DNA from 3 places in the Spirillospora sp. NPDC052269 genome. Region 3 is predicted to be linked to each of the others. Evidence: riboswitches for the same ligand, from Rfam matches in the RefSeq annotation. Region 3 holds a riboswitch; each other region holds the start of a gene.
What was found. Region 3 has a riboswitch for cyclic di-AMP ahead of AB0L06_RS12000 (coiled-coil domain-containing protein). Riboswitches for the same ligand answer to the same signal wherever they lie in the genome.
Positions count from the first base shown of each region.

Region 1: another riboswitch for cyclic di-AMP. It lies ahead of AB0L06_RS00250 (C40 family peptidase); the one in region 3 lies ahead of AB0L06_RS12000 (coiled-coil domain-containing protein).
Region 2: another riboswitch for cyclic di-AMP. It lies ahead of AB0L06_RS14115 (CHAP domain-containing protein); the one in region 3 lies ahead of AB0L06_RS12000 (coiled-coil domain-containing protein).

Region 1 is NZ_JBFAUU010000001.1:48,622-59,061, forward strand. Features, by position in the region: gene AB0L06_RS00235 (amidohydrolase family protein) at 1-888, shown strand, start outside; gene AB0L06_RS00240 (Mut7-C RNAse domain-containing protein) at 963-1,709, shown strand; gene AB0L06_RS00245 ((deoxy)nucleoside triphosphate pyrophosphohydrolase) at 1,781-2,173, shown strand; gene AB0L06_RS00250 (C40 family peptidase) at 2,365-3,393, opposite strand; cyclic di-AMP (ydaO/yuaA leader) riboswitch at 3,402-3,572, opposite strand; gene typA (translational GTPase TypA) at 3,877-5,730, shown strand; gene AB0L06_RS00260 (PLL family lectin) at 5,860-7,932, opposite strand; gene AB0L06_RS00265 (hypothetical protein) at 8,163-8,888, opposite strand; gene AB0L06_RS00270 (hypothetical protein) at 8,900-9,643, opposite strand; gene AB0L06_RS00275 (FHA domain-containing protein) at 9,863-10,440, opposite strand, start outside.
Region 2 is NZ_JBFAUU010000006.1:58,908-69,347, forward strand. Features, by position in the region: gene AB0L06_RS14105 (C40 family peptidase) at 1-556, shown strand, start outside; cyclic di-AMP (ydaO/yuaA leader) riboswitch at 988-1,205, shown strand; gene AB0L06_RS14110 (C40 family peptidase) at 1,345-1,764, shown strand; cyclic di-AMP (ydaO/yuaA leader) riboswitch at 1,948-2,090, shown strand; gene AB0L06_RS14115 (CHAP domain-containing protein) at 2,099-2,977, shown strand; gene AB0L06_RS14120 (hypothetical protein) at 3,011-4,348, shown strand; gene AB0L06_RS14125 (M48 family metallopeptidase) at 4,345-5,814, shown strand; gene AB0L06_RS14130 (L,D-transpeptidase) at 5,881-7,368, opposite strand; gene AB0L06_RS14135 (cytochrome c oxidase subunit 4) at 7,533-7,943, opposite strand; gene ctaD (aa3-type cytochrome oxidase subunit I) at 7,947-9,668, opposite strand; gene ctaC (aa3-type cytochrome oxidase subunit II) at 9,665-10,440, opposite strand, start outside.
Region 3 is NZ_JBFAUU010000005.1:110,618-121,057, forward strand. Features, by position in the region: gene purL (phosphoribosylformylglycinamidine synthase subunit PurL) at 1-1,816, shown strand, start outside; gene AB0L06_RS11980 (LysE family translocator) at 1,870-2,502, opposite strand; gene AB0L06_RS11985 (PH domain-containing protein) at 2,569-3,024, opposite strand; gene AB0L06_RS11990 (PH domain-containing protein) at 3,021-3,494, opposite strand; gene AB0L06_RS11995 (nuclear transport factor 2 family protein) at 3,536-3,979, opposite strand; gene AB0L06_RS12000 (coiled-coil domain-containing protein) at 4,141-5,103, opposite strand; cyclic di-AMP (ydaO/yuaA leader) riboswitch at 5,110-5,279, opposite strand; gene AB0L06_RS12005 (S8 family peptidase) at 5,532-6,704, opposite strand; gene AB0L06_RS12010 (hypothetical protein) at 6,856-7,386, opposite strand; partial or broken gene AB0L06_RS12015 (serine/threonine-protein kinase) at 8,896-9,630, opposite strand.

The sequences.
Region 1 (10,440 bases), on a different contig from region 3:
GACGCGCTCAGGGACGCCGGGATCCGCGCGGTGTACGGCTACTTCCACGCGGGCGGCGAGGAGACGCGGGCCGCCGAGACCCGGCGCGTCCGGGAGGCGTGCGGCGACGGCCTGGTCCGGATGGCCGTGGCGGCGCTCGGTCCGGACCTCGGTTCGGTGGAGCAGGCGCGGGAGGAGTGGCTGTCCGCGCGCGACCTGGACGTCATGATCACCACGCACATGGGCGGTCACGGGGCGGAGGCCGCGGCCGGCGGGCTCGCGTTCCTCGACGACCAGGACCTGTGGACGCCCGGCACGATGTACGTCCACGCCAACGACTACACCGACGAGCAGTTCAAGCGGATCGCCGACCACGGCGGGACGGTCGCGGTCTCGCCGGCAGTCGAGACCGCGATGGGATTCAGCCTCCCGGTGACCGGGCGCGCACGAGCTGCGGGCATTCCGAGCGGTCTCAGCGCCGACGCGGTGACGAGCGCGAGTTCCGACATGTTCAGCCTCATGCGCGCCGCCTACTACGTCGAGCGGGGCCGTCCGGACGGCGTGGGGCTCGGCTTCACGACGGCGGACGCGTTGCGCATGGCGACGGTGGAGGGCGCGCAGGTCGCGGGCCTGGGCGGCGTCACCGGCGAGATCGCGCCCGGGTTGCAGGCGGACATCATGCTGTTGCGCACCGACCTGCCGGGGATCGCGCCCGTCCACGACCCGGTCGCGGCCGTCGTCCTGTACGCCGACACGCGTGCGGTCGACACCGTCATGGTCGCCGGACGGATCGTCAAGCGTGACGGACGCCTGGTCGCGGACGTCGCGACGGCACTGGACCGGCTCGGGGCCTCGGCCGCCTACCTGGCCGAGAAGGTCCCCGCGGACGCGCCGTCCGCAGGCCGGTAGCCGGGCGGCACGGCGAAATAGAGGGGTGGCGCGTGGGGGTGGCGTGACATGCTGGCCGCGTGGACGAGCCGGACATGACACTGGAAATCGCGCCCGAACTGCTCTTCTTCCTGCCTGCCGCGCGCCGTCGTGAGCGCCAGCGGATCGCCTGGGACGGGACGTCGAGCCTGGGACACGTCATCGAGTCCCTCGGCGTCCCGCTGCCCGAGGTCGGGACCCTGACCGCGGACGGCGCGGCCGTCGAGCCGTCGCACCGCCCGGCCTCCGGCGCGGTCGTGCGGGTCGGGCCGGTCGCGCGCCCGCAGGAGGTCCCCCTGGATCCGGGGCAGGCCGCGCCGCGCTTCCTGCTGGACGTGCACCTCGGCACCCTCGCCCGCCGGATGCGCCTGATCGGCCTCGACACCGCCTACCACAACGACATGGACGACCCGGAGCTGGTCGTCCAGGCGAACGAGGAGCGGCGCGTCCTGCTCACGCAGGACCGGGGACTGCTGATGCGGCGCGCGCTGTGGTTCGGCGCGTACGTCCGGAGCCCCCGGCCGGACGACCAGCTCCACGACCTGCTGGAGCGGTTCGCGCCCGAGCTGGCCCCCTGGACGCGCTGCACGGCCTGCAACGGCACGCTCGTCCCGGTGGACAAGGCGGAGATCGAGCGGGAGCTCGCGGAGGGGACGCGCCGCAGCTACGACGCGTACGGCCGCTGCGCCGACTGCGGCCGCGTCTACTGGCGCGGCGCCCACGGCGACCACCTCCAGGAGATCGTGGAGACCGCCCGGCGGACCGTCGACCAGGCCCGGTCGGACGCCGCCTCGTCGCGCTGATCCACCGGGCCCCGCCGCCGCGTTCGGCCCCGCCCCACGGGACGGTCATGGAAACGGCATGATGGCGGTCCATGAGCGTGAGCGTGGTGGTGGGAGCGGCGATCATCTCCGGCGGGCGGCTGCTGGCCGCGCAGCGGGCCGAGCCGCCGGAGCTCGCCGGGGGATGGGAGTTCCCGGGCGGCAAGGTGGACCCGGGGGAGACCGACGAGCAGGCGCTCGTCCGCGAGTGCGAGGAGGAGCTCGGCGTCCGGGTCGTCCTGGGCGAGCGGGTCGGCGGCGACTGGCCGCTGGGGCTCGGCGGGTCCGTCCTGCGGGTGTGGACGGCGACCGTCGTGGACGGCGAGCCGGAGGCCCTGGAGCACCTCGCGCTGCGCTGGCTCACCGCGGACGAGCTCTACGACGTCGAGTGGCTTCCAGGCGACCTCCCGGTCGTCGAGGCGATCACCCCTCACCTCGCCCGCTGACCGGCCCGTCTGGGCGCGCACGGCCGGACGCACACCGCCTGGCCGGATGAGGCCATGGCGCGGAGGCGGACGGGCCCGAGGTTCCAGAGCCCCGAAAACGCAGCGACCGGCGTCCGCGGGAGGCGGACGCCGGTCGCTGCGTGGTGCTTCGGGGCGTGCGTGGTGCTTCAGGTCGTGCGTGGTGTTTCAGGTCACTCGATGCGGTTCGCGCCCGCGTAGTCCGAGCGGTCCATCTTGGAGACCTTCACCACATCGCCGGTCTGCGGGGCCTGGAGGAACAGGCCGCCACCGGCGTAGATGCCCATGTGGTGCAGGTCGCCGCCGAAGTAGACCAGGTCGCCCTGGCGCAGCGAGCCCCGGTCGATCTTGGTGCCCAGCTGGAACAGGTCGCCGGTGTAGTGCGGCAGGCCCGGCTTTCCGACCTGCGCGTACGCCCAGATGACCAGGCCGGAGCAGTCGAAGGTGGTCGGCCCGGCGGCCGCCCACACGTACGGCGAGCCGAGCTTGGTCAGGGCCTTGCGCAGCATCTTCTGCGGCAGGCCGCTGCCCCGGACGGTCACCGTGTACCCGGACGTCGGGTCCTTGGTCCGGGTGATGCCCAGCTTGTCCAGGAGCTTCTGGACGTCGTCGATCTTGCCCTTGGTGGTCTTGCGGGCGGTGTCCGCCTGGTCGGCGGCCTGCTTCACCTTCGCGGTCTGCGCCTGCGCGTCCGACTTGGCCTTGTTGGCCTGGTCGATCAGCGTCTGCAGCCGCTGGACCGCGCCCGCGCGGTTCTGGGCGAGGTAGGCGGTGTCGGACAGCCCGCTGCCGTCGGCGCCTCCCGCGAAGATCATGTCCGGGCCGCCGCCGCTCATGTACTGGTTCGCGGCGACCTGGCCGAGCGCGGCCCGGGCCGGGGCGGCCTGAGCCTCGAGGGCGTCCGCGCGGCGCGTGGCGTCCCGCTCGGCCTTCTGCGCCTTGCCGAGGTCGACGCGGGACTTGTTGTACTGCTCGGTGAGCTTCTCCGCCTCGTCCTGGAGCTGCTTGAGCTGCTTCTTCAGGTCGGACTCGGAGGGCTTCCCGGACGGGGACGGGGGAGTGAGGGGTGCCTGGAGTGCTCGGGGTGCCTGGGGGGCCGTCGGCGCGGCGTGGGCCGCGCCGGGTGCGGCGACGCCCAGTCCGAGCGCGAGGACGGTGGCGGCCGCGAGTGTCACGCGGCGGCGCTGGGGGTCCTTGGCCAAGGCCGGTGTTCTCCTCTTCGTGTGCCGCCTACCGGGTTAGCTGACGGGTTCGGGCCAGGAGTCGCCCTACGCCGCACGGCACGACGCCGTCCCGGTCAGAGGACGCCCCGTGACGTGCGCCGATTCACCCCGGGAGTGTGGGTCCCCGGTTCCCTCGCGGGATTCGGCGGTCCGGTCGCTGCCCCACGGACGGGGCTTTGGTACGGCCGGATCTGCGGGGCAGACTACAAAGGAAGTTCAAAAATGGCCAAACAGTCACACAAAGTATGCATGTGTGCGCATGTGGTGCCGGTGTCGCGGAGGAGATGCGTGGGATCCGTGTGACGGAAGAGGTGCTGGTCACCCGCATGATCACCCCGTGTGGAGGCCGTTCTTCACCTGCCCGCCGTCCCGCGGACGACCGGGCTCCTTGGGCGGCCGAGTAAACTGTGAGTGTCGCACGTCTGCGGCCGATCCCCGAACTCTCACCCAAGGCGAAACCGCATGCCCTTCTCCACGCGCGATGACCTCCGCAACGTTGCCATCGTGGCCCACGTCGACCACGGCAAGACCACACTGGTCGACGCCATGCTCTGGCAGTCCGGCGCGTTCCGTGAGAACCAGGACGTGAACGACCGCGTCATGGACTCCAACGACCTGGAGCGTGAGAAGGGCATCACGATCCTGGCCAAGAACACCGCCGTCCGGCACGCCGGGATGACGATCAACATCATCGACACCCCCGGCCACGCCGACTTCGGCGGCGAGGTCGAGCGCGGCCTGTCCATGGTGGACGGCGTCGTCCTGCTGGTGGACGCCAGCGAGGGCCCGCTCCCGCAGACCCGGTTCGTCCTGCGCAAGGCCCTCGAGGCGCGGCTCCCGGTCATCCTGGTCGTGAACAAGACCGACCGGCCGGACGCCCGCATCGACGAGGTCGTCGACGAGGCCTACGAGCTGTTCATGGACCTCGAGGCCGAAGAGGAGCAGATCGACTTCCCGATCGTCTACGCCTCCGGCCGCGCCGGCCGCGCCTCGATGAACAAGCCGGGCGACGGCGAGCTCCCCGACAGCGAGGACCTCGAGCCCCTGTTCCAGGTCATCAAGGACACCATCCCGGCGCCGTCCTTCGACCCGGACGCCCCGCTCCAGGCGCACGTCACCAACCTGGACGCCTCCAGCTACCTCGGCCGGATCGCGCTGTGCCGCGTGCACAACGGCGTGATCAAGAAGGGCCAGCAGGTCGCGTGGTGCCGGCACGACGGCAGCGTCGAGCGGGTCAAGATCACCGAGCTGCTGATGACCGAGGCGCTCACCCGCAAGCCCGCCGACGAGGCCGGCCCGGGCGACATCATCGCGATCGCCGGCATCCCGGAGATCATGATCGGCGACACCATCGCCGACCCGGACGACCCGCGCCCGCTGCCGCTGATCACGGTGGACGAGCCCGCGATCTCCATGACCCTCGGCACCAACACCTCGCCGCTGGCCGGCCGGGAGAAGGGCACCAAGGTCACCGCCCGCCTGGTCAAGGACCGCCTCGACCGCGAGCTGGTCGGCAACGTGTCGCTGAAGGTGCTGCCGACCGAGCGTCCGGACGCCTGGGAGGTCCAGGGCCGTGGCGAGCTGGCGCTGGCCATCCTGGTCGAGAACATGCGCCGCGAGGGCTACGAGCTGACCGTCGGCAAGCCGCAGGTGGTCGCCCGCGAGATCGACGGCAAGAAGCACGAGCCGGTCGAGCGCCTCACGGTCGACATCCCCGAGGAGCACCTCGGCGCCGTCACCCAGCTCATGGCCGTCCGCAAGGGCCGCATGGAGCACATGACCAACCACGGCACCGGCTGGATCCGGATGGAGTTCCTGGTCCCGGCGCGCGGCCTGATCGGGTTCCGCACCGAGTTCATGACCGAGACCCGCGGCACCGGCATGGCGCACCACGTGTTCGAGAGCTACGAGCCCTGGTTCGGCGACCTGCGCACCCGTCCGAGCGGCTCGCTGGTCTCCGACCGGACGGGCGCCGCGACGGGCTACGCCATCCTGAACCTGCAGGAGCGCGGCACCTTCTTCGTCGGCCCGACCACCGAGGTGTACGAGGGCATGATCGTCGGCGAGAACTCGCGCGCCGACGACATGGACGTCAACATCACCAAGGAGAAGCAGAAGACCAACGTCCGCTCCTCCACGGCCGAGACGACCGAGACGCTGACCCCGCCGCGGATCCTCACCCTCGAGGAGAGCCTGGAGTTCATCCGGGACGACGAGTGCGTCGAGGTCACCCCGACCTTCGTCCGGATCCGCAAGATCGTCCTGGACGCCAAGGAGCGCGAGCGGACCCGCGCCCGCGCCAAGCGCAACTCCTGATCGAGCCCTCGAACCGGCTGATCCGGTCGAACGAGAAGGCCCCCGCCCTTGCGGCGGGGGCCTTCTCGCTTCTCTCGACCTTCTCGTTCTCTCGGCCGGTGCGCGTCCCGGCGGGCCCGGGCCCGGCCGTCAGCCGGTGCGGGTCCAGTCGGTGAAGGACGTCGCGGAGCCCGGGCTCGTCGCGCGCATCGTGTACAGGTGCGCGTCGCTGCCGAACACCAGCGCGACCAGACGGCCCTGCGCGTCGTAGGCGAGGGCGGGCGACCCCATGACGTCCGCCCGGCGCGTGGACCACGCGTACGGCCCGTACGGCGCGTTCTGGACGCCCAGGGCGAGCGCGCCGTCGGCCGTCCGGGCCGCGAGGACGGTCCGCTGCCCGCTGGTCGCGACCGCCGTGCCCTCGAACGTCATCGGCCCGTACAGCGGGTCGGGGCGCATCCCGTTGTCGGACTGCGTCACCGTCGACGCCGTCCCGGACGCGGGGTAGTAGATCCGCGCCGCGCCGGTCGCGTCCACGGCCGCGGTCACGGGGCCGGCGGGCGGGCCGCCGGAGCCGCCGAGCACCGGGACGAACGGCTCGCCCGGCTTCTGCTGCCGCCACCGCGCCACGCCCTTGTCGGTCGGCGCGAAGACCTCCACCCGTCCGGACGCGTCGGCGACGGCGGCGACGCCATCCCGCACGCCCTTGGCGGACAGGCCGGTCCAGTGGCCCGCCCATGTGCCGCCGCGCCGCGTCTTCACGCTCACGCCGCCGTCCAGGTTCCGCACCGCGACGGTCATGTCGCCGCGCGGCGTGACCGCGACGGCGGGCGTCCCGACGGTCAGCCCCGCGTCGGGGTCGGGGTTGCCGAGCGACCACCAGCCCGTCCAGGCGCCGGACGCCTTCTGCGATGCCGTCACGATCGCGTCGTCGGACATCCGCAGAGCGAAGAGGTGCAGCATGCCGTGCTCGTCCCGGACGGCCGTCACGTACGGCGCCAGGCCGCCGCCGGGCCCGAACTTGGGACCGGTCCACGGGCCGCCGGGCTGCGCCTGCTGCCACTGCGCGACCCTGCCGTCCAGGACGGCGAAGGCGTTCAGCCGTTTCGCGCTGTCCAGGACGGCCCAGGTCGTCCCGTTCGTCCAGCGGGTGTACTGGCGCGAGTAGAACAAGGTGTAGAAGGTCGGGTTGTTCGGGTTCGGCCCGGGGTCGTTGGCGCCGTGCGGGCCGAGGTAGGTGAGGAAGAGCTGCCTCTTCGCCGGCGCCAGCGCGCCCAGGTTCGGCGGCGAGCTCCGGATGTTGTAGTCGCGGTAGTACCGGACGAGGACGCTCCCGTCGCGCTGCGGCCCGGCGTACCGCGCGGCGGCGTCGGCGACCAGGCGGCCCGCGCCCTGGTGGTCGGTGTGGTCGCCCATCGTCGTCACGACGTGCGTGAACCGGCCCTGGACCGGCGGCGACTTCGGGTCCTGCGCCAGCACGACGCTCGGGCCGAAGCGCTGCATGAGCCAGGTCAGCCCGTTCTCGAGCTGCTGCCTGGTGTATCGCTGGCGCACGTAGCGGGGGTCGCAGCCCGGCCCGTCGGTGGACTCCGAGCCCAGCGTCGTCGCCGCGCCGGCCCCGTGGGACAGCTGCTCCAGCGACGAGGTGCGCTTCATCGCCGGCTTGTCCCCGGCCTCGTGCAGCTTGAAGAAGACGAGCCGGATGTTGGACGCGCCGTTCAGCGTGTCCAGCTCGACCGCCTGGCCGCCCGGCAGGCGCAGCGGCGCCCGCGTCCACCGGTCCGGCAGCCCGGCGTTGCGCGCCCACGCCGCCCGCGCGCCGTCCTCCCGGTGCTGCCCGTACACGCACCGGTTGTGGAACTGGCGTCCGGTGGCCTCGCCGCTGGTCAGGTACACGGTGGTCGAGTCCGAGGCCGCGGACCGGATCATGTCCGGGTAGTAGAACAGCGAGTCGTCGTCCTCGTGCGCGACGAGCTGCATGAACCGCCCGCCGGATCCGGACCAGTGCCCGCCCGCCGCGCCCGTGGGCGTGGCGGAGGCCGTTCCCTTGCCGCTCGGTGGACGGACCCCGTCGGCGAACGCCCGCCCCGCCCGGTCCGCGATCTTGCCGTGCGCCCCGGTGTGCGTGCCGTGGTCCTCAGGGAACGCCGCCACCAGCGACGACATCACACCGAGCGCCCCCAGGGCGAAAATCGCCTCGACCGCACGGATTCCCCGCTTCAAGCGACCTCCCGGCCGTCCTGCGACGCACCTGAACGGGCCGTGCCGTTCGTGGGACGCCGAGTTATGAAATTTGCGGCAAACGCGCACTTGGGATGATGCACGAACTCGCCTTCAGGTTGCGCTCCTCAGGTCACGAAAAGACAACAGCGGCCCGGAAACTCCGGACCGCCGCCGTCTCGCTACAGAACGCGCACTATCTGGTTATCGGACATCCATGGACGTCCACCTAGTTATCGGACGTGCACGAAGGTCGCCTTGACCGGCGCGTCGTAGTAGTGGTTGTTGTCGCCGAAGTACTGGTAAATGAAGTAAGCGTCCTTGGGAAGACGGATGCGCCCGCTGAAGTGTCCCTTGGAGTCGGTCTTGGGGCGCGCGAACCAGGAGAAGTTCTTCTGGCCCTTGAGCTTCACGTACAGGTAGACGCGCTGGCCCTTGAACGGCACGTAGTGGCCCGGCGTCGGGTCGTGCTTGAGGGTTCCACTGACGTACACGTAGCCGTTCTTGCGGACGGTGTGCGGCGTGACCTTCCAGCCGTAGGCCAGGGAGTTGATGCGCTTGTCCTGGACGTTCGGGCTGGTGGACGGCGCGAACGTCGGGTCGCCGGGGAAGCGGACGCGGTAGGCGCCGTGCGAGCAGTAGACGGTCAGGTTGCTCGAGAAGGCCCCGCCCACCTGCGTGATCAGGGGCTTCTGGCCCGCGAGCGGCTTGACCGTCAGCCACTTGTGCTGCTGCGTCGAGTAGCACTCGGCGACCAGCCACTTCCCGGCGGGGAAGGTCTCGCCGTTCGTCGCCGTGACCTTGCCCGAGATGCTCAGCTTGGCGTCCCACGTGGTGGACATGCCGAAGGTGACCTTGGTGGGGGTCTTGGTGACGGTGTCGGCGTTCGCGGTGGCCGGGGCGGCCACCAGGGTGGCCGCGGCGGCGGCCGTGCTTGCGATCAACAGGGACTTGCGCATGTTCGTCACTTTCATCGGGGGGAAATCAGGACCGGCTTGACCAGCCAGGTCACGTAGTGGGTCGAATCGCCGTAGAACGTGTAGGCGATATAGATCGGCTTGGCCTTCGCGCCGACGTGGATTCGGGTCGTGAAGGAGCCCTTCGCGCCCGATTTGTAGTTGGAGAGCCCGTGCCAGAGCGACAGATCGTTCAGGCAGTCGCCGCCCTTGAGGCAGTATTCGATCGAGACGCGCCGGCCCTTGAGGCCCTTCCAGGCCGTGCCGGGCTTCTCCTGGAGGTAGCCGCGCACGGTGAACGTCGAGCCGCGGCGGGGGTGGGTCGTGGAGACCTTCCAGCCGGTGACGCGGGTGGCGATCCGGCGGTCGCGGACGTCCCCGGAGAGCGTCGCGGCGAAGGCGGGCCCTCCCGCGAAGCGGACGCGGTAGTAGCCGTGCGTGTAGTGGGCGCCGGTCTTCCGGGCGTCGGTATGGAACGTTCCATCCGCCTTGGTGACCAACGGTGTCGCGTAGGTGAACCAGCGCCGGTGCGTGTCGTCGGCGGTCTCGATGACCACCTTGCGGCCCGCGCCCACCGTCGTCCCGGCCTTGGTGGTGAGGCGGCCGGAGAGGGTGAGGTGCCGGGTGGCGTCCGTGCCGACCCGCAGGGCGGTGATCTGCGTGGGAATGGGAGGGGGTGCGGCGCGGGCGGCGGCCGGGACGGTCAGGGTGAGGGCCGTGACCGTGGCCGTGCCCAGCGCGAGAGTGGTGATGCGCATAGGCCTCGTTCTCCTGTGTACGCGCGCGGTGCGTGGCGCGCATAAAACAGGACGTCCCCGCTCAGAGGGGGGTTGGCCGGAAGATGATCACGAAACGGCAACGGCGGCCCGGACGGATCCGGGCCGCCGTCGGCGGTCGTTCTCGGCATGTCGGCGGGACCATGCCCACCGAGCCGTGCCTGCCGAGCCGTGTCGGCCGAACGTGTCGGCCGTGCGGGCTCAGCCGAGCATGATGGTGCCCGCCACGTCGGCGGCGAGGCGGAGCTGGTCGCCGTCGCGGAGCGGGGCGTCCACCCGCGGGGGGAGGCGCTCGCCGTTGACGAAGGTGCCGTTCGTGGAGCCCTCGTCGCGGACCCACGCGGTGCCCTGCTGGTCGATCCAGACCGTCGAGTGCCGTCGCGAGACGTTGTCGTAGGGCGTGAACGTCGACGCGACGGGGGACTGGCCCGCGTCCCGGCCGAGCACCAGGCTCTGCCCGGCGGCGAGCTTCAGCTCACCGGTCGGGAACTGCACCCGCAGCGTCGGCGCGCCCTGGCCCGGCAGCGGGCGCAGGCACGAGTCGCACTGTGAGGCGGACGGGTTGCTCAGCACCGCCTCGCAGTACGGGCACATCATCCCGGTGGCGTCGGAGCGGCGTCCGCCCTGGCCCTCCGGCGGCAGGAGCGTCTGCTCGCGGCCGTGCGGATGCATCGGCTGCCCGCCGGGGCCGTTCGGCTGGCCGTAGCCGGGCTGCGGCGCTCCCCACGGGTCCTGCTGAGCGGGCGGCGGGGGCGAGCCCCACGGGTCCTGCTGCTGCG
Region 2 (10,440 bases), on a different contig from region 3:
CTCCCGGGAGAAGGCCCAGGCCCAGCAGGGCCTGGACGACGTGACGAGCAAGCTGAACGACCTGAAGAAGCAGAAGACGGGCCTCGACAAGCAGGTCAAGGCCCAGAAGAAGCTTCTGGACAAGCTCGGCGGCCAGGACCCGACGGACAACAACAAGTCCGGCGGTGGCGGCGGCGGAGGCACCTACAACGGCCCGGCCTCCGGCAATGCCCGCACGGCGATCAACTTCGCCTACTCGCAGATGGGCAAGCCCTACGTGTACGGCTCGGACGGCCCCAACTCCTACGACTGCTCGGGCCTCACCGAGAAGTCGTGGGCGGCGGCGGGCGTCGACATCGGCCGTGACACCTACGCCCAGTGGGGGAACCTGAAGCACGTCGCCAAGGGTGACCTCCAGCCCGGCGACCTGGTGTTCTTCAACAGCCTCGGGCACGTGGGCCTCTACATCGGCAACGGCAAGATGATCCACGCGCCGCACACCGGCACCGTGGTCCAGATCGCCGACATCTCCTCGGGCTACTACCAGAGCGCCTGGTACGGCGCCGCACGCCCCTGACAGCGGGCGATCCCGGCGTCCCGAGCGCACTAAAACCGTTGGCCCAGGTCTGTGACCTGGGCCAACGTCTTTTTTGTGGTGGATTTGCCTTCTGATTGAACTTTGCTACCTTGTGGGGCACCTGCGGCGCCCGCCAGGCGTCGTCTCCCCCGCGACGCCCCCCTGGCGCCGCGGATCCGGCGGGACGCGTTCCACGCGCCGCCGCCCCACTCTCGCGACGCGCCCCACGCGCCGCATCCGGCAGGCCCGGCCCGACCGTGCGCACGCGAAACGGCGTGCATGGCGCTGATAGCGCGCCACGGCGGATTCCTTTACCCGGCCTTGCCGTGCGCGGCCCTTCTTCGCAGGGCCCGCCTTCCCACAACATCACGCCGCTCGCCCGCACGCGGGACAACAGGGTCCCGTCGTCCGGCCTCATCGCGCTTCGGGGCGAGACGGCAACGCCGAATCCGCGCGACGGCGCGCGGAACCGGGGACCCATCCGCGCCGACGTGTCCGCAGCATTCCGGGCACGTTCATATGCGGCGCATGGGGTGAATCGGCGGTCCCGCCCCCAGAAATCAAGGCCCATAGGGCCTGGGACCCGTCGTAGGGCGACTCCACGTCCGAACCCGGCAGCTAACCCGGTAGGCGTCTGGAAAAAGGAGAAACCCCTGTCCAGCAACGCTGTCAGCAGCACAGCCCGCCGTGTGCGGACCGTAGGCGGCCTCGCGGTCGCCACCGCCGTCGCGACTCCCGTCGTGATGGCCGGTCCGGCCCCAGCTGCCCACGCGGCGACCGCCAGGCCCGTGGGCGTGGTGGTCAAGCAGGCCAAGCAAAAGACCTGGGCTCAGCGCCAGAAGCTCGCGCAGAAGGCGCTGGACTACGCGGCCAGCAGGAAGGGCAAGCCGTACCGCTATGGCGCGGCCGGCCCGAACGCCTTCGACTGCTCCGGACTCGTCCAGTGGTCCTACCGGAAGGCCGGGGTGAAACTGCCCCGCGTCACCACCGAGCAGTACCGTTCGGTAAAGAACAGGATTTCCTGGAACAAACTCGCGCCAGGAGACCTTGTGTTCTTTAGCGGCAAGGGTCACGTAGGCATCGTCTACAAGAAAACGGGCCGGAAGGTTTACATGATCCACGCCCCGCACACCGGTGACCACGTCCGGGTGACCAAGCTCGACAGCTACCGCAAGAAGACCTTCGCGGGCGCCGTCCGTCCCTACTAGGACGAACGACCAGGACGCACGTCCGCAGGGCCCGGCGGCACCATCCCCCGCCGCCGGGCCTCACCTCCCGCTCGCCGTCCAGCGCGAGCCTCTCGCTCGCCGTCCAGCGCGAGCCGTCCCGTAGCGGGACAGTCCGTATCCAGTACCGGACGCGCCTCATCGAGGGCGTCCGCCGCCGAGTCCGCTCCCGACACGCCTGAGCGCGCGTCGACGCAGAGCCGGGGACCCACCGAACACCTGGGGTGAATCGGCCTCCCAGAGGCCGTAGGGCAGCTTCCACGCCCGAACCCGTCAGCTAACCCGGTAGGCGGCATGGAAGCCGAGGAGAACCAGCATGAACGGCAAGCTCACCACCAAGCTCACCACCAAGCTCCATCCCGTCCTGAAGTCGCTGCGAGATACCCCGGCGGCTCAGGTCCTGCGCTCCACCCCGGTGTTCCAGTCCGTGCGCACCACCAGCGCCCTGGTCGCCAGCGCGGCCCTGGTCGGCACCATCGCCGCCACCACCGCGCACGCCTCGACCACCGAGCTCCAGCCGGCCGCCGCGTCCACCCGGATCTCCGGGACCGCCACCGCCGAGAGCACCCTGCCGCAGGTCAAGAAGGACGCCCCGCAGCAGGCCGAGCAGGCCCCGCAGCAGCAGGCGCCGCAGGCCGCCCCGGCCCAGCCGCAGGCGGCCAACGAGGCCCCCAAGGCCCCGGCTCAGCCCGCCCCGCCGCGCAAGCCCACCGCCCAGCAGGCGATCAAGGTCGCGACCTCGCAGGCCGGGATCAAGGAGGACGGCGCGGGCAAGACCAAGTTCCAGCAGTGGTACATGGGCACCGAGCGGGCCAAGCAGACCCTCGCCCGTGACGGCGGCTCGCTCGGCCTCTACGCCGACGCCTCGTGGTGCGACATGTTCGTCTCCTGGGTCGGCACCCAGATCGGCTTCGCCCACTCCGTCGGCTCGGACGCCTGGACCGTCGCCCACGCCAAGTGGTTCAAGAGCCAGAACCGCTGGGGCAGCGCGGCCAAGCCCGGCTCGGTCGTCTTCTTCGCCTGGAACGGCAGCAAGAGCATCGACGCCATCCAGCACGTCGGCATGGTGATCAAGGACAACGGCAACGGCACCGTCAAGACCATCGAGGGCAACACCGACGGCGGCGCGGTCGAGGTCAAGAACCGCCAGAGCAAGATGATCGTCGGCTACGGGTACCCCGACTACGCCAAGTGACCCGCACTCCCGGCCTCGCCCTAGGATCGCCGCATGGACGACGAGCGGGCCGCGGAGACCACCCCAGGGCCCGCCGCCGAGCAGACCGGCGAGCGGGCCGCTGAGCGGCCCGCAGAGCCCGTCACCGCAGAGGATCCCTCGCGGCGGCGGGCTCTCGGCCTGCTGGCGGGCGGCGGCGCGGCCGCCTGCCTCGCCGCCGGAGCCGGGATCTTCGCCCTGACCCGCCGCCCGGGCGGGGCTTCCGCGCCTGCCGGAAGGCCCTCCCCCGCCGGGACGCCCGATCCGCGCGCGGTCACGGCCGTCCTGGCGAACCGGGCCCGGGCCGTCCGCGAACGGAACCGGATCGCCTTCCTCGCCACCGTCGCCGACGCGCCCGCCGCCTTCCAGCAGGCCCAGGCCCGCCTCTTCGACAATCTGATCAAGCTCCCCCTGGACGGCTGGGAGGAACGCCCCACCGCCCCCGGACAGCCCCACGGCGCGTCCGGTGTGGTCCAGGTCTCCATGCGCTACCGGATCACCGGCTTCGACACCGGCCCGGTCGCCCGCACCCGCCACCTGGCGTTCGCGCCCCTCTCCGGCACCTGGACGATCATCGGGGACGGCTCGTCCGCCGGACTGGCCGACGACTCCGACATCGCCGACGCCGGGCCGCTCACCGTCGTCCGCAAGGGGCCCGCGCTGGTCATGGGCGACGCGTCCGGGCTGGACGAGATCGCCCGGCGGCTGGCCGCGGCCGTCCCCGCCGTCACCGCCGTCGCCGGGACGTCCTGGGCCCGCCGCGCGGTCGCCCTGGCACCCGCCGACGCCGCCCTCGCCGGACGCGTCGCCGGAGACAGCCGGAACGTCGCCCAGTTCGCCGCCCTCGCGGTCGTGACGCCCGGCCCGGACGGCTCCCGCGGCCAGGACCGCATCGTCGTCTCCCCCTCGTTCGGGCGCCTCAACGACCTCGGCCGCCGCGTCGTCCTCACCCACGAGCTCACGCACGTCGCCACCGGCGGCGCCCGCGACGGCCGCACCCCGATCTGGCTCATCGAGGGCTTCGCCGACTACGTCGGCTACCGCGACGCCAGGGTCCCGGTGAAGTCCGCCGCCCGCGAACTGGCCGCCGACGTGGCCGCCGGACGCGTCCCCGAGGCCCTCCCCACCCGGGACGACTTCGACGGCGCGTCCGGACGGCTCTCCCAGGCCTACCAGGAGGCGTGGCTCGCCTGCCGCATGGTCGCCGACCGATACGGTGAAACCGCCCTCGTCCGCCTGTACCGGGCGGCAGGGCGGGAACCCGAGGCCGCCGCGCTGCGCCGGATCCTGGGCCTCCCGCCGGACACCTTCACCGCCGACTGGCGCGACTACCTCCGCAAGGAGCTCATGTGAGCGACGCCACCGCCCCATCGCAGGAGCCGACCGGGGCGTCCGGATCGTCCGAGGCGTCCGCCCCGTCGCCCCCGCCCGGCCCCGGCGACCCCGACACGGCCCGCGCGTACCGGAGACCGCGCCTGGCGGCGTCGATCGCGGCGGCCGTCCTCTTCGCCGCCGTCGCGGTGATCATCGCTCTGACGACGCCCTGGACGCCGCTGCCGGGACACGTCCCCGGCGGACGCGTCGCCCCGGACCCCGCCCCCGACTTCACCCCCGCCGAGATCCACCGCGCCGCGGCCTTCGACCACGCGCTCGACTGGCCCGCCTACGCGCGCCTGATCACGGTGCTCGCGGTCATCCTCGTCCTCGGCTTCAGCCCCCTCGGCGCCCGCCTCCTCGGCTGGGTCACCGCCAGAACGCGCCGCTGGCCGCTCCGCGTCCTGATCGGCGCCGTCGCGTTCACGTCCCTGACCTGGCTGATCTCGATGCCGTTCGCCGCGTGGGGCGAGTCGATCCTGCGTGACTACGGCCTCTCCACGCAGAGCTGGCCCAGCTGGCTGGTCGACCAGGTCAAGTCGCTCGGCGTGACCTGGATCACCTACACCCTCGGGCTGCTCCTGCTCGTCGCCCTGATCCGCCGGTTCCCCCGCTACTGGTGGACGGGCGCCGCCGCCGGCGCGTGCGCGCTGGTCATCGCCGGGTCGTTCGCCTACCCGATCATGATCGAGCCGGTCTTCAACAAGTTCCACTCGCTCCCGGCCGGGCAGCTCCGCACCGACCTGCTCGACATGGCCCGGCGGGACGGCGTCCCCGTGTCGGACGTCCTGGTCGCCGACGCCTCCCGCAGGACGACCGCCCTCAACGCCTATGTCTCAGGCTTCGGCTCCACCCGCCGGATCGTGGTCTACGACACCCTGCTGACCTCGATGTCCACCCCCCGCATCGAGTCGATCGTCGCCCACGAGCTCGGCCACGCCAAGAACGACGACGTCCTGCACGGCACCCTCATCGGAGCGCTCGGCGCCGCGGGCGGGGTCTGCCTGCTCTACCTGCTGCTCACCTCACCGCGGCTGCTGCGCCGGGCCGGACTCACCGCGCCCGCCACGCGCCGCGCGGGCAAGGACGAGGCCGCGCGCGACCCGTCCGCCCGGAACCGGGGCGCGGCCGACCCGCGCGCCCTCGCGCTCGCCCTCGCGCTGATCGCGGTCGCGACGCAGTTCGAGGCCCCGGTCCAGAACCTGGTGAGCCGCCGCGTCGAGGCCCGCGCGGACGCGCACGCCCTCAACCTCACCCGCGACCCGGTGACGTTCGCGACCATGCAGCACGAGCTGTCGGTCCGCAACATCTCCACGCTCACCCCGGACGTCCTCGAGACGCTGCTCTGGTCCGACCACCCCACCGGCCCCGAGCGCATCGCCATGGCGCGCGACTGGGCCCGGATGCACCACGTCCCGGAACCGCCCCCACTCGTCCACCACTGATACCCCGCGGAAACACGAAGGGCCGCCCGGCGATCGCTCACCGGACGGCCTCGCCGTTCGCTCGGATCAGTGCCCTGGACGTCCCACCTGCGGGTTCGGACGAGCCTCGCCCTGAACCGTCGGCACCGCGCCCGGGACGGCCGGCCGGACGGCGGGCGCGACCAGACCCGTGGGCGCCGCGCCGGGAACCGTCGGAACCCCGTTCGCCCTCGGCGACGCCGCGCCTGCGCCAGGAGAGACGCTCGGCGCCGGCGGCGAACCCGCCGCGTCCGTCGACTTGGAACCGTCCGGCCGCACCGGGCCACTGCCCTCCGGACCGGCGGTCACCGCCTGCTTGAGCGCGCTGCCCTGGACCCACTTCTTCCACGACTCCTGCCAGAAGCCCCAGCCGTTGTCGGGCTCCAGCTCGCGGGACGTGCCGGTGATCCGCACCGGGTCGCCGCGGTAGGAGAGGTTGTAGAACCAGCGCGCGTTCTCCGGGCTGGCGTTCACGCAGCCGTGGCTGACGTTGGTGTTGCCCTGGTCGCCGACCGACCACGGCGCGCTGTGCACGTACTCACCGCTGTTGGAGATCCGGACGGCCGCGTACACCGTCTCCCGGTAGTAACCCGGGCAGCCCGGCCCGCAACCCGTGGTCGCGGAGTCCATGATGACCGGGTCGTCCTTCTCCATGGTGAGGTGCATGCCGTTGGTGGTCGTGTACTTCTCGACCCCGCCGCGCCCCATGCTCACCGGGATCGTCCGGACGAGCCTCCCGTTCCGCCGCACGGTCATCATGTGCGAGACGGCGCTCGCCTTGCTGATGTGGGAGTCGCCGATACGGAAGTCGGCCTTGACGTCCTTGGCGCCCCAAAGACCCTTCGCGGCCCGGACGCCGCTCAGGTGCGCGCGGAACGACACCTTGTCGTGGGCCGGCCAGTAGTCCTTCGTCCGGAACACCACGGTCTGGTTGTCGAACCAATGCCACGCGCCCTCGACGGGCTTCGCCGACCTCACCTCAAGGGAGCGCTCCACGGCGGCCCGGTCGCCGATGTTCTGCTGGAACTTCAGGACGATCGGGATACCGACGCCGACGGTCTCCTTGTTGTAGGGCGCCTCGAGCGCGGCGTCCAGGCTCTTCTTCACCTTGGCGGTGCTGAAGTCGCTGGTGACCGTCCGGGTCCTGCCGTCACGGCCGAGCCCGGTCGCGCGGACGGTGTAGCTGGTGCCCGGCTCGAGCATCCAGCGGGCCTTCCAATGCGTCCGGTCGGCGCTCAGGTCGCCCTCGACCGGCGCCCCCTTGTGCGTGACGGTCACGTCCTCGACCGTGCCCCGGTCCGCGGCGACCTGGATCACCGAGTCCGGACGCAGCCCGTCGCCACCGTTCGACGGTGAGACGTCCAGCCGCACCGCGTTGATGTTGAGATCCGTTCCGCCGCCGTCCGAGCAGCCCGCCAGTCCGGTGAGGGTCAGGGCGGCGCACGCCACCGTCCCCCCGACGAGCTCCAGTGTGGCCCGGCGGCGCCGGCCCGTTCGTACAAGCCTGCCGACCCGCACCGCAACCCCCGATGTCACTGTCCGTATACGATCTTGTCCATAGAGTGTCGTACCCCGGACGACGCTCATTATGTAAGGGCCTGTGCCTGCGAAAGCGCAGGCACAGGCCCCTTTGAAGATCGCTTTACCGGATCGGTGACCGGATCGCGCGGTCGGCTGGGCCGACCGTTATGGGTGCTGTGTCAGTGGGCGAAGTGGCCCCGGTAGTACTCGAAGACCAGGCCGACGGTCGACAGCATCAGTCCGGCGCCGCCGAGCAGCACCATCCACCAGCCGAAGACCATGCCCAGCGACACGAACGCGGCCGAGCCACCGATGTACAGCGGCCACCACGAGTGCGGGCTGAAGAAGCCCAGCTCGCCGGCGGCGTCCCCGATCTCACCCTCCGGGTCGTCCTCGTACAGCGGGCCGCCGTTGGCGCCCTCGAGACGGCGGATGGTGAAGTGGACGTAGAACCCGATCAGACCCGACAGGCCGACCGCGAGGGCCAGCGCCGTGGTGCCGGTCCAGTCCTTCGACCAGAGCCAGTAGACGACGTCGGTGGCGAGGAAGAAGACCGCGCACCCGTAGAACATGAACGCCTGAACGCGCATCGGCTACTCCTCCGTTTCCTTGGCGTGCCCGGAGGGCGACTCCTCCTTGGCGAGGGCGACCCGGTTGGACATGTTGATCGGCTCGCCCTTCGCACCCACGTGCGGGTGGTGCAGGTCGAACGCCGGACGCTCGGAACGGATCTTCGGGATCGAGTTGAAGTTGTGCCGCGGCGGCGGGCACGAGGTCGCCCACTCCAGGGACGAGCCGTAGCCCCACGGGTCGTCGACCTCGACGCGCTTGCCCTTCTTCCACGTGATGTAGACGTTGTAGAAGAACGGCAGCATGGACACGCCGAGGATGAACGAGAAGATCGTCGAGACCTGGTTCAGGCCCGTGAACTCGCTGGCGTAGTCGGCGTACCGGCGCGGCATGCCCTCGGCGCCCAGCCAGTGCTGGACCAGGAACGTGCCGTGGAAGCCGATGAACAGCAGCCAGAAGTGAACCTTGCCGAGACGCTCGTTCAGCATCTTGCCGGTGAACTTCGGCCACCAGAAGTAGAAGCCCGCGAACATCGCGAACACGACCGTGCCGAACACCACGTAGTGGAAGTGCGCCACCACGAAGTAGGAGTCCGACAGCTGGAAGTCCATCGGCGGGGACGCCAGGATGACACCGGTCAGGCCACCGAACAGGAAGGTGACCAGGAAGCCGAGCGACCACAGCATCGGCGTCTCGAACGTCAGTTGCCCTCGCCAGATCGTTCCGACCCAGTTGAAGAACTTCACACCTGTCGGCACGGCGATCAGGAACGTCATGAACGAGAAGAACGGCAGCAGCACCTGTCCGGTGACGAACATGTGGTGCGCCCAGACCGTGATCGACAGACCCGCGATCGAGATGGTCGCGAAGACCAGGCCGATGTAACCGAACACCGGCTTGCGGCTGAACACCGGCAGGATCTCGGTCACGATGCCGAAGAAGGGCAACGCGATGATGTACACCTCTGGATGGCCGAAGAACCAGAAGAGGTGCTGCCAGAGCAGCGCCCCGCCGTGCGAGGCGTCGTACACGTGCGCGCCGAACTTGCGGTCGGCCTCCAGGGCCAGCAGCGCCGCGGCCAGGACCGGGAACGCCAGCAGGACCAGGATCGAGGTCAGCAGGATGTTCCACACGAAGATCGGCATCCGGAACATGGTCATGCCCGGGGCCCGCATGCACAGGATGGTGGTGATGAAGTTGACCGCACCCATGATCGTGCCGAAGCCCGACATGGCCAGGCCCATCACCCACATGTCGCCGCCGATGCCCGGCGAGCGGACGGCGTCCGACAGCGGCGAGTAGGCGAACCAGCCGAAGCTGGCCGCGCCGCCCGGGGTCAGGAAGCCCGCGAGGGCGATCAGCGACCCGAACAGGAACAGCCAGTAGGCCAGCATGTTCATGCGCGGGAACGCCACGTCCGGCGCGCCGATCTGCAGCGGCATGATCACGTTCGCGAAGCCCGCGAAGAGCGGGGTCGCGAACATCAGCAGCATGATCGTTCCGTGCATCGTGAACAGCTGGTTGAACTGCTCGTTGCTCACGTACTGCAGGCCCGGCTTGAACAGCTCCGCGCGCATGACCAGCGCGAGGATTCCGCCGAACAGGAACATCATGAACGAGGTGATCAGGTACAGGTACCCGATCTTCTTGTGGTCGGTCGTCGACATCCAGTCGGCGACCAGACGACCCTTGCGGGTCCTTCCCGCGGCGACCGGCGCGGTCGGCGCGTGGCTGATCGCGGTCACTTCACACCCCCCGCGGCCTTGGCCTTCTGGCCGTCCAGCCACGTGTTGTATTGGTCGGGCGAGACCACCTGGAGCTGGAACAGCATCCGGCTGTGGTCGACGCCGCAGAGCTCGGCGCAGCGGCCCTCATAGGTCCCCTGCTTGCGAGCGGTGAACTCGAACTCGTTGGTGTAGCCCGGCATGACGTCCTTCTTGTAAAGGAGCGCCGGCACCCAGAACGAGTGGATGACGTCGTTGGCGTGCAGCCGCACGCGGATCGTCCGGTCCGAGGGGACGACCATGACGGGCTTGGCGCCCGACGGGGCGTTCGGCGCGACCGGGGTGCCGACCACGGAGGCGACGGTCTTCTCCTGGCCGCTCTCCTTCTCCTTGTAGTCGAACTGCCAGCTCCACTGGAAGCCCGTCACGTCGACCGTGACCGCCGGGTTCTTGGTGGTCTTCTCGACGTACGACTCGTCGCGCGCGGTGAAGTAGAACAGCACACCGATGATCACGAACGGCACGGCCGTGTAGAGGATCTCGATCGGCATGTTGTAACGGACCTGCGGCGGCAGATCGTCGGAGCGCTTGCGGTGGAAAAGCACCGCCCAGATGATGAGGCCCCAGACGACGGCGCCCACCGAGAACGCAGCGATCCAGGAGCCCTGCCAGAGCTTCAGCATGCGCTCGGCCTGGTCGCTGATCGGCTCGGGCATGCCCAGGCGCGAAGCCTGACCGCTACACGCGGTTGCGGACAGCGCCAGCAGACCTAGCGCGCCGGCGCTTTTGATTG
Region 3 (10,440 bases):
CCCCGACACCCACCGCGTCCTGCCGGGCGTGGTCGCGGGCGTCGGCGGCTACGGCAACTCGCTGGGCCTCCCGAACATCGGCGGCGAGACCGTCTTCGACGCCTGCTACGCCGCGAACCCGCTGGTCAACGCGCTCTGCGTGGGCGTGATGAAGCACGAGGACATCAAGCTCGCCGCGGCCCCCGGCCCCGGCAACCAGGTGATCCTCTTCGGCGCGATGACCGGCCCGGACGGCATCGGCGGCGCGTCCGTGCTCGCCTCGGCGAGCTTCGACGACGCCTCTCAGGCCAAGCGGCCGAGCGTGCAGGTCGGCGACCCGTTCATGGAGAAGCTGCTGATCGAGTGCTGCCTGGAGCTGTTCCGGGCGGACCTGGTCGTCGGCATCCAGGACCTCGGCGCCGCGGGCGTGTCCTGCGCGACGACCGAACTCGCCGCGGCCGGCACCGGCGGCATGGCCGTCGACCTCGACGCCGTCCCGCTGCGCGACCGGAGCCTGCGCGCCGAAGAGATCCTCATGTCGGAGTCGCAGGAGCGGATGATGGCGGTCGTCGAGCCCGCCAAGGTCGAGGCGTTCCTGGCGATCTGCGCCAAGTACGAGATCCCCGCCACGGTCATCGGCGAGGTCACCGACACCGGACGCCTCACCATGACCTGGCGCGGCGAGACGATCGTGGACATCCCGCCGGTCACCGCCGCCGACGAGGGCCCGGTCTACGAGCGGCCGATCGCGCCGCCCGCCGACCTCGCCGCGATCCAGTCGGACACGCCCGGACGGCTCACCCGGCCGTCCAACGGCGACGAGATCCGCCGGACGGTCCTGTGGCTCGCCGGGTCCCCGAACCTGGCCAGCAAGACCTGGGTGACCTCGCAGTACGACCGGTACGTGCTCGGCAACACGGTCCTGGCGATGCCGGAGGACGCGGGCGTCGTCCGCATCGACGACGCGTCCGGGCTCGGCATCGCGCTGTCGCTGGACGGCAACGGCCGCTACACCCGGCTCGACCCGTACGCGGGCGCGCAGCTCGCGCTGTCCGAGGCGTACCGGAACGTGGCCGCCACGGGCGCCCGCCCGCTCGCGGTGACCAACTGCCTGAACTTCGGCTCGCCGGAGGACCCGGGCGTCATGTGGCAGTTCGCGCAGGCCGTCGAGGGCCTCGCGGACGGCTGCCGCTACCTCGGTACCCCGGTCACCGGCGGCAACGTCTCGTTCTACAACCAGACCGGCGACCAGGCGATCAACCCGACCCCGGTGATCGGCGTCCTCGGCGTGCACGACGACGTCCGCCGCCGGGTGAACATGGCGTTCGTGACCGAGGGCGCGACGATCGCCCTGCTCGGCGAGACCCGCGAGGAGTTCGGCGGGTCCGAATGGGCGCACGTCGTCTACGGCCACCTGGGCGGCCTGCCGCCGAAGGTGGACCTGGCCGCCGAGGCCGCCCTGGCGTCCGTGCTGGTCGCCGCCGCCCGCGACGGCCTGCTCGTCGCGGCGCACGACCTGTCGGACGGCGGCCTGTCCCAGGCGCTCGTCGAGTCCTGCCTGCGCGGCGGCCTCGGCGCGCAGATCACGCTGCACGGCGACCCGTTCGTCCAGCTGTTCAGCGAGTCGGTCGCGCGGGCCGTCGTGGCGATCCGTCCGGGCGCGGAGGCCCGTGTCGCGGCCCTGTGCGAGCAGGCGGGCGTCCCGGTGAGCCAGCTCGGCATCGTCGGCGGCGACGCGCTCACCGTCAACGGCGGCGACCAGCAGGAGGTCTTCTCGATCTCCCTGGCCGACCTCCGCGAGGCGCACGAGCGCACCCTGCCCAGCTACGCGAGCTGACAAGGCGCATAGGGAAGCCCCGGGCCCGGCGGGTCCGGGGCTTTCCCTTTCGTCTACTCACCGAGGGCGAGGCGGAGGCCGAAGGCGGCGATGACCCCGCCGGTGACGCGGTCCAGGAGCCTGCGCGCGGACGGTTTGGCCAGCCAGGAGCGCATCGCGTGCGCGAACGTGACGAGCACCGCCGACCAGACGAGCCCGAACGCGACGTGCATGCCGGCCAGGGCCATCCCGAACGGGAAGTGCGGCACGTCCGCCGGGATGAACTGCGGCAGCAGCGCCATGTAGAACGCGCCGACCTTCGGGTTGAGCAGGTTCGTCAGCGCGCCGCGCCGCCAGCCGTCCCGCAGCCGGTCGGGCTCGGGCTCGGCGCCCGCGGTCAGGGCCTCGGGGAGGCGTCGCCAGCTCGTCCACAGCATGTGCAGGCCCATCCACATGAGGTACGCGGCGCCGACCCAGCGCAGCGCCGTGTACGCGAGATGTGAGGCCGTGAGCAGCGCGGTGACGCCGAGGGACGCGAACGCGCCCCAGACGAGCGTCCCGGTCTGGATCCCGAGGACGACACCCCAGGCGCGGCGCCGCTGCCCGAGCGCGGCGGTCCGCAGGATCAGCGCGGTGTCGAGACCAGGCGTGAGCGTCAGCAACCCGACGACAACGGCGAAAGACCACAAAGCAGTTGAAATTGCCACGGACGGCCAGCCTACCCGCCGTCCAGGGCAGTGAAGAGGCCATACCGGGCAAATCGCCTGACGGTCCTAGGGCAGGTCGGCGATCGCCTTCCGCACCAGGAGCTGGAGGTCCCGCACCTGAGCGTTGAACTCGTCGTCCTTCGCTCCCGCGAAGAAGCCGGGCAGCCGCCGCTTCCGACCGTTCCTGAGCCGCACCTTCGCGATCCGGGTACCGCGGTTTCCGGGGTGGGGATCGACGGTCGCGACGTCCTTCCACCGGACGAACCGGCGCACGAACATTCCGCGCAGGCGCAGCCCGTCCGGCGTGACCTCGGTCCTCCCGAACCGCAGCGCGCCGATGTACAGCATGACCGGCACGAACACGATCGAGAACAGCCCCGCCGCGCCGATCCACGCCTCCACGCCGCGGCCGCCCAGCCCGAACAGCACCGCGAGGGTGCCCCAGACCGGCGTGAAGTAGAACGGCGCTCTCCGTGCGTCCCGCGCCGACCGCGGTGTCAGCTTGAAAATCTGCTCTGTCATGCCATCCCGCCGTACGACAGGTTCCCGATCGCCTCCCGCACCACGTACTGGAAGTCCGCCACCTGTGCGTCGTACTCGGCGTCCTCGGAGGACTCGGTGTAGAAGCCGGGCACCCGCCGCTTCCGCCCGTTCATGAGCAACACCTTCACGACGAAGTACCCCTTGGGACCCCGGTAGGAGTCGACGGTCCTGATCTGCTCCCACCGGACGAACCGACGTACGAACAGGCCGCGCAGCCGCAGTCCGTCCGGCGTGACCTCGGTCTTCCCCGCCAACTGCGCGATGATGTACACCGAGATCGGCACGAAGGGGATCGCGAATATCAGCAGCGCGCCGAGCCGGCCACTGGCGTCGTCGGAGGCCAGTCCGAGCAGTGACCAGGGCAGGCCCCACACCAGGGCGAAGAGGAAGGGCGCTCTCTTCGCCTGCCGCCGAACCCGGGGCGTCAGCCTGTACACCTGCTCCGTCATGCAGCGAATCGTACGACTTCAGTCGATCTCGGACACTCGGCTCACCCGGCGCGGGGCGCTTCGAGGGCGCGGACGACGGCCAGGGTGTCCAGGTAGAACGGCCGGAATTCCGAGATCCGGTCGCCGCGGACGCCGATCAGCTGCATGACCGAGGTCTCCAGCCGCCGTCCGCTGACCCGCGCCACGAGGACGCCGCGGTTGTGCACGACCGCGCTGTCGGCGTCGATGACGAAGCGCTGCTCCAGGAACTCCAGGGAGCTCCAGTGACGGCTCATCTCGGTCATGAAGCGCTCGACCCCGGCGGGCCCCTCGTAGACGCCCCCGTAAGGCAGGCTCTCCGCCTGGTGCATGACCACGTCCGGGGTCAGGCAGTCCGCCATCTCGTCGAACCGCGCCCGGCCCGGGCCTCCGGCCTTCAGGTAGGCGGCCTCGGCCGCGAAGAAGCGCTCCAGGGTCGCCAGCACGCTCTGACGGCCGCTCGTCATGTTCACGCCGTCATCGTCCCGCCCCGAACACGGCCAGACCGGCGAGAATCCGACGACACGTTCGGCCGCGTAGCCCGCCCTCGCATGGCACGCCAATGACCGGGGCCTATGTGCCCCCGGACACCTCCGGAGCACATATGCCCTGGTCAGAGCGGGCGTGCCTAGAAGACCGAGATGTGGACGTGGTCGAAGTGGTTCGCGGTGATGCCGCCGCGGTCGCTCATGCCACGCCAGCCGGGACGGCGCATGTCGTAGATCCGCTGCTGCCAGATGATGTATTTGATGCCCAGCGAGGAGGCGTGGGCGATCGCGTACTTGGCGACCTCGTCACCGTTGGCGTTGCGGTCGGCCGTCGGCGAGACACCGCCGGACGACTCCATGAAGTCGCACGCGGTGCCGGTCGCGTGGTCCTGCGCGTCCGCGCCGCCGCGGTAGCAGCCGATCGTCGGGAACGGGCCGAACTCGGTGTCGATGACCTGCTTCACGTGCATCATGCGCGGGGTCACGCTGCCCATGCCGACGCTCGGCGACTCCGGCTTGTACTTCTTGACCAGCTTCTTGATCTGGGCCTTGCGGGACTTCAGGTCGGCCAGGTTCTTCTGCAGGTCGGTGATCTTCGCCTGCGCCTGCTGCTTCGCCTTCTCCTGGTCGGTGACGAGCTTGGTGATCTGCTGGACGCGCGCCGACTGGTTCTGCGCGACATGGCTGGCCATGCTCATCGTGTTCAGGAACTCGGACGGGTCGCCCGCCGCGACGACGGTGATGCCCGGGTCCTGCCCGCCGCTCATGTACTGGTTCGCGGCGAGCCGCGCGACGAGCGTGCGCGACGCCTCGAGCTGACCGCGCAGGTCGTCGGCCTTCTTCATGGCCTTCTTGGCGGCCCACTGGGCGTCCTTCAGCTCCGCCAGGTCGCCGCCGTACTCCTTGTCGAGCTGGTTGATCTGCTTGTTCAGCTTGTCCATCCGGTCGCTGTCGCCGGGGGAGGCGTCGGCCGGGACGGTGCCGGACAGCAGCGACAGGAGGATCGCGACCGCGACGGCCGGCGCGGCACGCCGTCCGCGCCTGTCCCGGGGGACGGTCGGGGCGAAGCGTCGCTCGCGGCGGGTGGAGGTGGGGCGCTCCACGTCCTCTCCTCTCCTCTGGGCGGCCTACCGGGTTAGCTGACGGGTTCGGGCGCGGGAGTCCGCCCTATCGCAGGCGCCGTGCGGCGCCGGCGAATTCACCCCGGCCGGACGGGGCGTCCGGCGGATGGGTCCCCGGCTCCCGGACGGGGGCGTCCGGGACTCGGCACGTCCGGCAAGCCTGTCGCGTCGAACACGGACAGTCACCGACCGGACACCAACAAACTGCAAGGAACTGGGTGTTGCCTCGCCAAAGATTAGACCCCTGAGGCTGTTGGGACGACCCCGGGAGGGCAATGTGGCGCGCGGATCCGTGAGATGCGCGATGGCCCGGCCCCGCGAACGGAACCGGGCCATGATGACCGTGAGTGAACGAGTCGCGCCTTACGGCGAGTGACGCCTCAGCGAGTCACGTCCACTGGAGTCGCGCCTTACAGCGAGCCCTTGTAGAGCAGCCGGTTGCCCGTGCCCTTCAGGCCCTTCAGGACGTTCTTGGTGGAGTTGGTGTACAGCCACTTCTGAACGGTCGGGAAGGTCGCCGTCCGGTGGCCCTGCAGGTAGAGCGCCGCGACACCGGCGACGTACGGCGACGCCATGGACGTGCCGCTCTCGACCTGCGTGCCCCCGCCCGGCCAGGTGGACGTGATGCCATAGCCGGGGGCCATGATGTCCACGCACTTGCCGTAGTTGGAGAAGCCCGCGCGGTTGTCGTGCGAGGTGGTCGCACCGACGGCCTCGACCCAGGACGCGCCCGACGGCGAGAACTTGCAGGCGTCCTTGTTGTCGTTGCCCGCGGCGACGGTCACGAAGACCCCCGACTTGGACAGGTTCGCGACGGCGGTGTTGAGCGCCGTGGACTTGCCCCCGCCGATCGACAGGTTCGCGACCGCCGGCTTGGCGGCGTGGGTGCGCAGCCAGTTCACGCCGGCGACCACGTCGGACACCGGGGCGAAGCCGTCCTGGTCGAGCACGCGCAGCGCGCGCAGCTGGACGCCCTTGGCCGCGCCGTACTTGGCGGAGCCGAGGATGCCCGCGACGTGCGTGCCGTGGCCGTTGTAGTCCCAGCCGTTGCCCTTGAAGCGCGACGCGGTCCAGGCGACCTTGGCGCGCCCGCCGAACTGCGGGTGGGACCAGGCGATACCGCTGTCGATGATGTACGCGGTGACGCCCTTGCCGGTCGCCTTGTAGGAGTAGGACTTCGACAGCGGCATCTTCCGCTGGTCGATCCGGTCCAGGCCCCACGGGAGCGGCGACTTCTGGGTGGTGGTCGCGTGCACGAGCTGGTCCTGCTCGATCGCCGCGACGCGCTTGTCATGCCGCAGCTTGTCGAGCTGCTGGTTGTTGAGGCGGGCGACGAACCCGTTGAGGGCGTCGCCGAAGCCCTGCGCAGAGGACGCGCCGACCTGCCCCGCCGCGGCGGTGGGCGAGGTGCCGTCCTTGAGAGTGACGATGTACTGGCCTGCGATGGGCGAGCCCTCGGCGGCGGTCACCTGGACCGCCTTGGGCTTGGAATCGGCGGAGGCCAGCGCGGGGATCGCCGCCGCCGCGCCCACAGAGGACGCGATCGCGCCGGCCAGCAGCAGCCTTCGGGAGACGGGCCGCAAGAGAGCTCCTTCTGCCGCGGAGTCGGATGAGCCGCGGCCAAGATCGAGGTCACCGACCCGGGAACCCTAGTGCACCTTCCGCATCACAACCCCCATAAGGGGCATATCGATCGGGTGAACTTCGACTCCACTGAGTGATCTTGAACGGGATTCACCCCTTGGTGAGGTTGCCCCCGTAGGCCAGCGCCGTGCCCGGCTTGGACCAGTCGTACTTCAGCGACCCGTCCGGCTGCCGGCTGATCTTCACGTCCCCGCTCGTGCACGGCTGGCTGACCGACAGCGCCAGCTGGAGCTCCGCCCCGGTGCCCTTCGTCAGGTTCAGCGTCCCGGTGCAGCCCTCCTTCGGATACACCGCCGTCCCCGTCTTCGCCCCGGCCTGCAACGTCACCTGCAGCGGGAACGACTCACCGCGCTGCGAGTTCACGGCCGTCCCCTTCCAGGTGCCCGCGAACGACGTCGGAATCGTGCTGACGGGCTTCCCGTCCGCCGCGTCATGCCCGGAATGGCCACCGCCGCCCCCGCCCAACCGCGGCCAGAGCACCAGCGCGATGATCACGACTCCTACCAGCACCCCGACGGCCAGCGAGATCCCCACCCCGACGACATGGTTCCCCGGCCGCCGCCACCGCGGCTTCGCCGCCCGAAGCCCCGGCAGCGACAGGACGGCCGTCTCCGACCCCACGTCCCCACTCCCGACAGGCCGCATCCCAGGAATCAGAGAGTCACCCGCCCCAGGGCCACCGCCGGCCAAGCCCATCCCAGGCGCGGCTCCACCCGGCGCGGACGCTCTGGGCAAGCCTCCACCTGGCACCTCCGAGGCACCCGTCACGGGAAGGTCCCGAGCAGTGGCACGGCTGTTCTGCCACCCTCCGGCAGGACGAGGCGCACTGGGCACCGGCGGCCCGCCCACACCCGGCTGACCCGCCCCACCGAGCCGCACATCGAGCGCTGTGCTGGGCCCACCGTCATCCCCCGCCGAGGCGCCACGAGCCCCAGAAGCAGAGTTCACATCAAGGACGGTGCTGGGCCCGTCATCCGCCAAGGCCCCGCTCGGCCGCACCGCGCCAAAGCCGGCAGGAGGCTTGGGCAGATCGAGCATCGTGCTCGGCCCATCGTCCCCCGCGCCCGAGGCCGAGCCGGCCTGAGCGAGCGCATCGGACGCCGAGCCCAAACCTCCACCCAACGAGGTCGACGCCCCAGGCGAAGCCGTGAGATCACCAGAGGCAGGCGTCCAAGCCCCCGAAGCCGACGCGGAAACCCCCCTCGCCCCACCCAACGAGCCCCCGCCCAGCACACCAGCCGCACCGTCCAACGCCGACGAAGGGGCACCCGGCACACCGACCGCAGACTGCCCGCCCGGCAAGCCCCCGCCCAGCGCTCCCGCCGCGCCGTCCAACGTTGAGGAAGAGGAACCCGGCACACCGACCGCAGATCCGCCGCCCGGCAAGCCCCCGCCCAGCGGTCCTGCCGCGCCGTCCAGCGTCGACGAAGGGGCACCCGGCACACCAGTCGCAGATCCGACCGGTCCCCCCGATGAGCTGCCGCTGAGTGTGCTCGTCGCGCCGTCCAGCGCCGCAGAGCCTCCTGGTGCACCGATCGCCGGGCTACCGCCGGGCACGCCCGGCGAACTTCCTCCGCTGGACGGAGGGCTGGGCACGCCCGATGCCGAGGTGCTCGGCACGGACGAGGAGTGGCCGCCGGACGTGCCCAGCAGGTCACCTGCCCCAGGCGAGAGCCCAGTCGCACTCGAAGAGGAGGCGCCTGGCGAAGGTGCCGAAAGTCCTGGCGAGGGCGGCGATAGGACGCCGCCCATCGCAGACGGCACGCCGCCTGCGGCGCCGCCCGACGGGATTCCACTGACCGAGCCCGTCGACGGAGGAGTGGTGGCGCCCGTCCCCGGTGAGGTCGCCCCCAGAGGATGTGGGGCACCGGCTTGCGGCGTGCCGGACACCCCAGTCGCAGAACCCTCGACGCGCGCGCCCAAGGCTGCGGCGGCAGCGGCCGCCGAACCCGGAGCGCCGGTGGTCGAGGCGGAAGTATTGGCCACCGAGTCGGGGGCGGGGGTGGCGAGGGCCTCGGCCTCGGCGCGGAGCGGTGCGGGCATGCGGGCGGCGATCGGGCCGTCCAGCATGCTACGCAGCAGGTCAGCGGCTGTGGGCCGCTCGGATGGGGATTTGTCCAGCGCGTCCGCGACCGCGTCGCGCACGGGCTCGGGCAGGGCATCGGTCGCCGGGTCGTCGTAGACGATGCGCTGCATGATCTCGGTGGGGGAGCCGTCCCCGAACGGGAGCTTTCCGGTCGCCGCGAACAGCAGGGTCGTCGCCCAGGCGAACACGTCGGTGGCCGGGCCGATGCCGTGCCCGCTGAGCTGCTCGGGGGCCAGGAAGGAGGGGTCGTCCTCGGCGCGGGCGGCCGGGCCCGCGTTCACGGCCTCCAGGGCAGTGGCCACGCCGAGGTCGGTCACGCGCGGACCCACCTGCGCGAGCAGCACGTTCGCCGGCTTCAGATCGTGGTGGACGGCCCCGGCACGGTGCGCGGCGGCCAGCGACACGGCCAGCCCGACCGCGAGCCGCTCGACCACGACCTGCCCGCGCGGCCCCTCGGCCGCGACCAGCTCGGCCAGCGACGGTCCGTCCACAAGGTCGGACACCACATAGGGACGGTCGCCCTCGACGTCCGCTGAGAGGACCTCGGCGGTGCAGAACCCGCTGACGCGACGGACGTCCGCGAACGCGTCGATGAACCGGGCGCGCACCTCGGGCTCCCCGCTCAGTCGCACATGCAGCAGCTTCACCGCGACGGACCGTCCGGAAGCGTCGCGGCCCACGAAGACCGCGCCCTGCTCGCCGACGCCGATCCGGCCGGTGATCGGGAAGTCGCCCAGTCGTTCCGGGTCGCCGGGCTGCAGGGGCAGAGCCTCTGCCATCTACGCACCCTCCGTGTTCTGCCAAGGGGGGAGAAATCCCCCGTACTTCCGCGAAAACCGATTCATCCCCCGCGTCAGCACCGGTCCCTTTCTACCGGTTGGTGACCGATGACGCGGCTGAGTCGCCCGCACCCGATCCGTCACTTCCCCACCCGAACCAAGCCCCCGGACCACCCACCCAAGAGCCGCGCCCACGCCCATCCGGCCAGCCTCCACTCGACGTTCCGGACGACCAGAACGTCCACCTTCCTGCCGCCCGATACCCATTCCCCCACTACCTCCAGCGGCGTCCACCCCCCTTTCCGTCACTCCCACCAGCCCTCACACCCACCTCAGCCCACCCCTCACACGCATCCCAGGCCCACCCCAGATCCCAGGTCTCACCCAGACCCCCAATGCCTCAAGGTCCAATGCCTCCGAGGCCCAACCGCCTCCCGGCTCCAACGCCCCCCAGCCCCAACGCGCGCACGGGGGGGTAACGCGAGGGCTCCACACGGGCCGTCCCAACGCACCCCCGCCAGCCCCCCGCGTGTGAGTCCAGCCTCCGCGTGTGAGTCCAGCCTCCGCGTGTGAGTCCAGCCTCCGCGTGTGAGTCCAGGCCCCGGGGGCGCGTGCTCCATGGGAGCCAATGCGCTCGCCACCTCGCCCCAGAGCCCCACCGCCCACACATCGCGCGCCCACACATCGCGCGCCCACACACCGCGCGCCCACACACCGCGCGACTGCCCACACCGCGCGACTGCCCACACCGGACTGCCCACACCGGACGACCACCTACGCCGGGCGACCACACCGCGCGTCCACACCGCG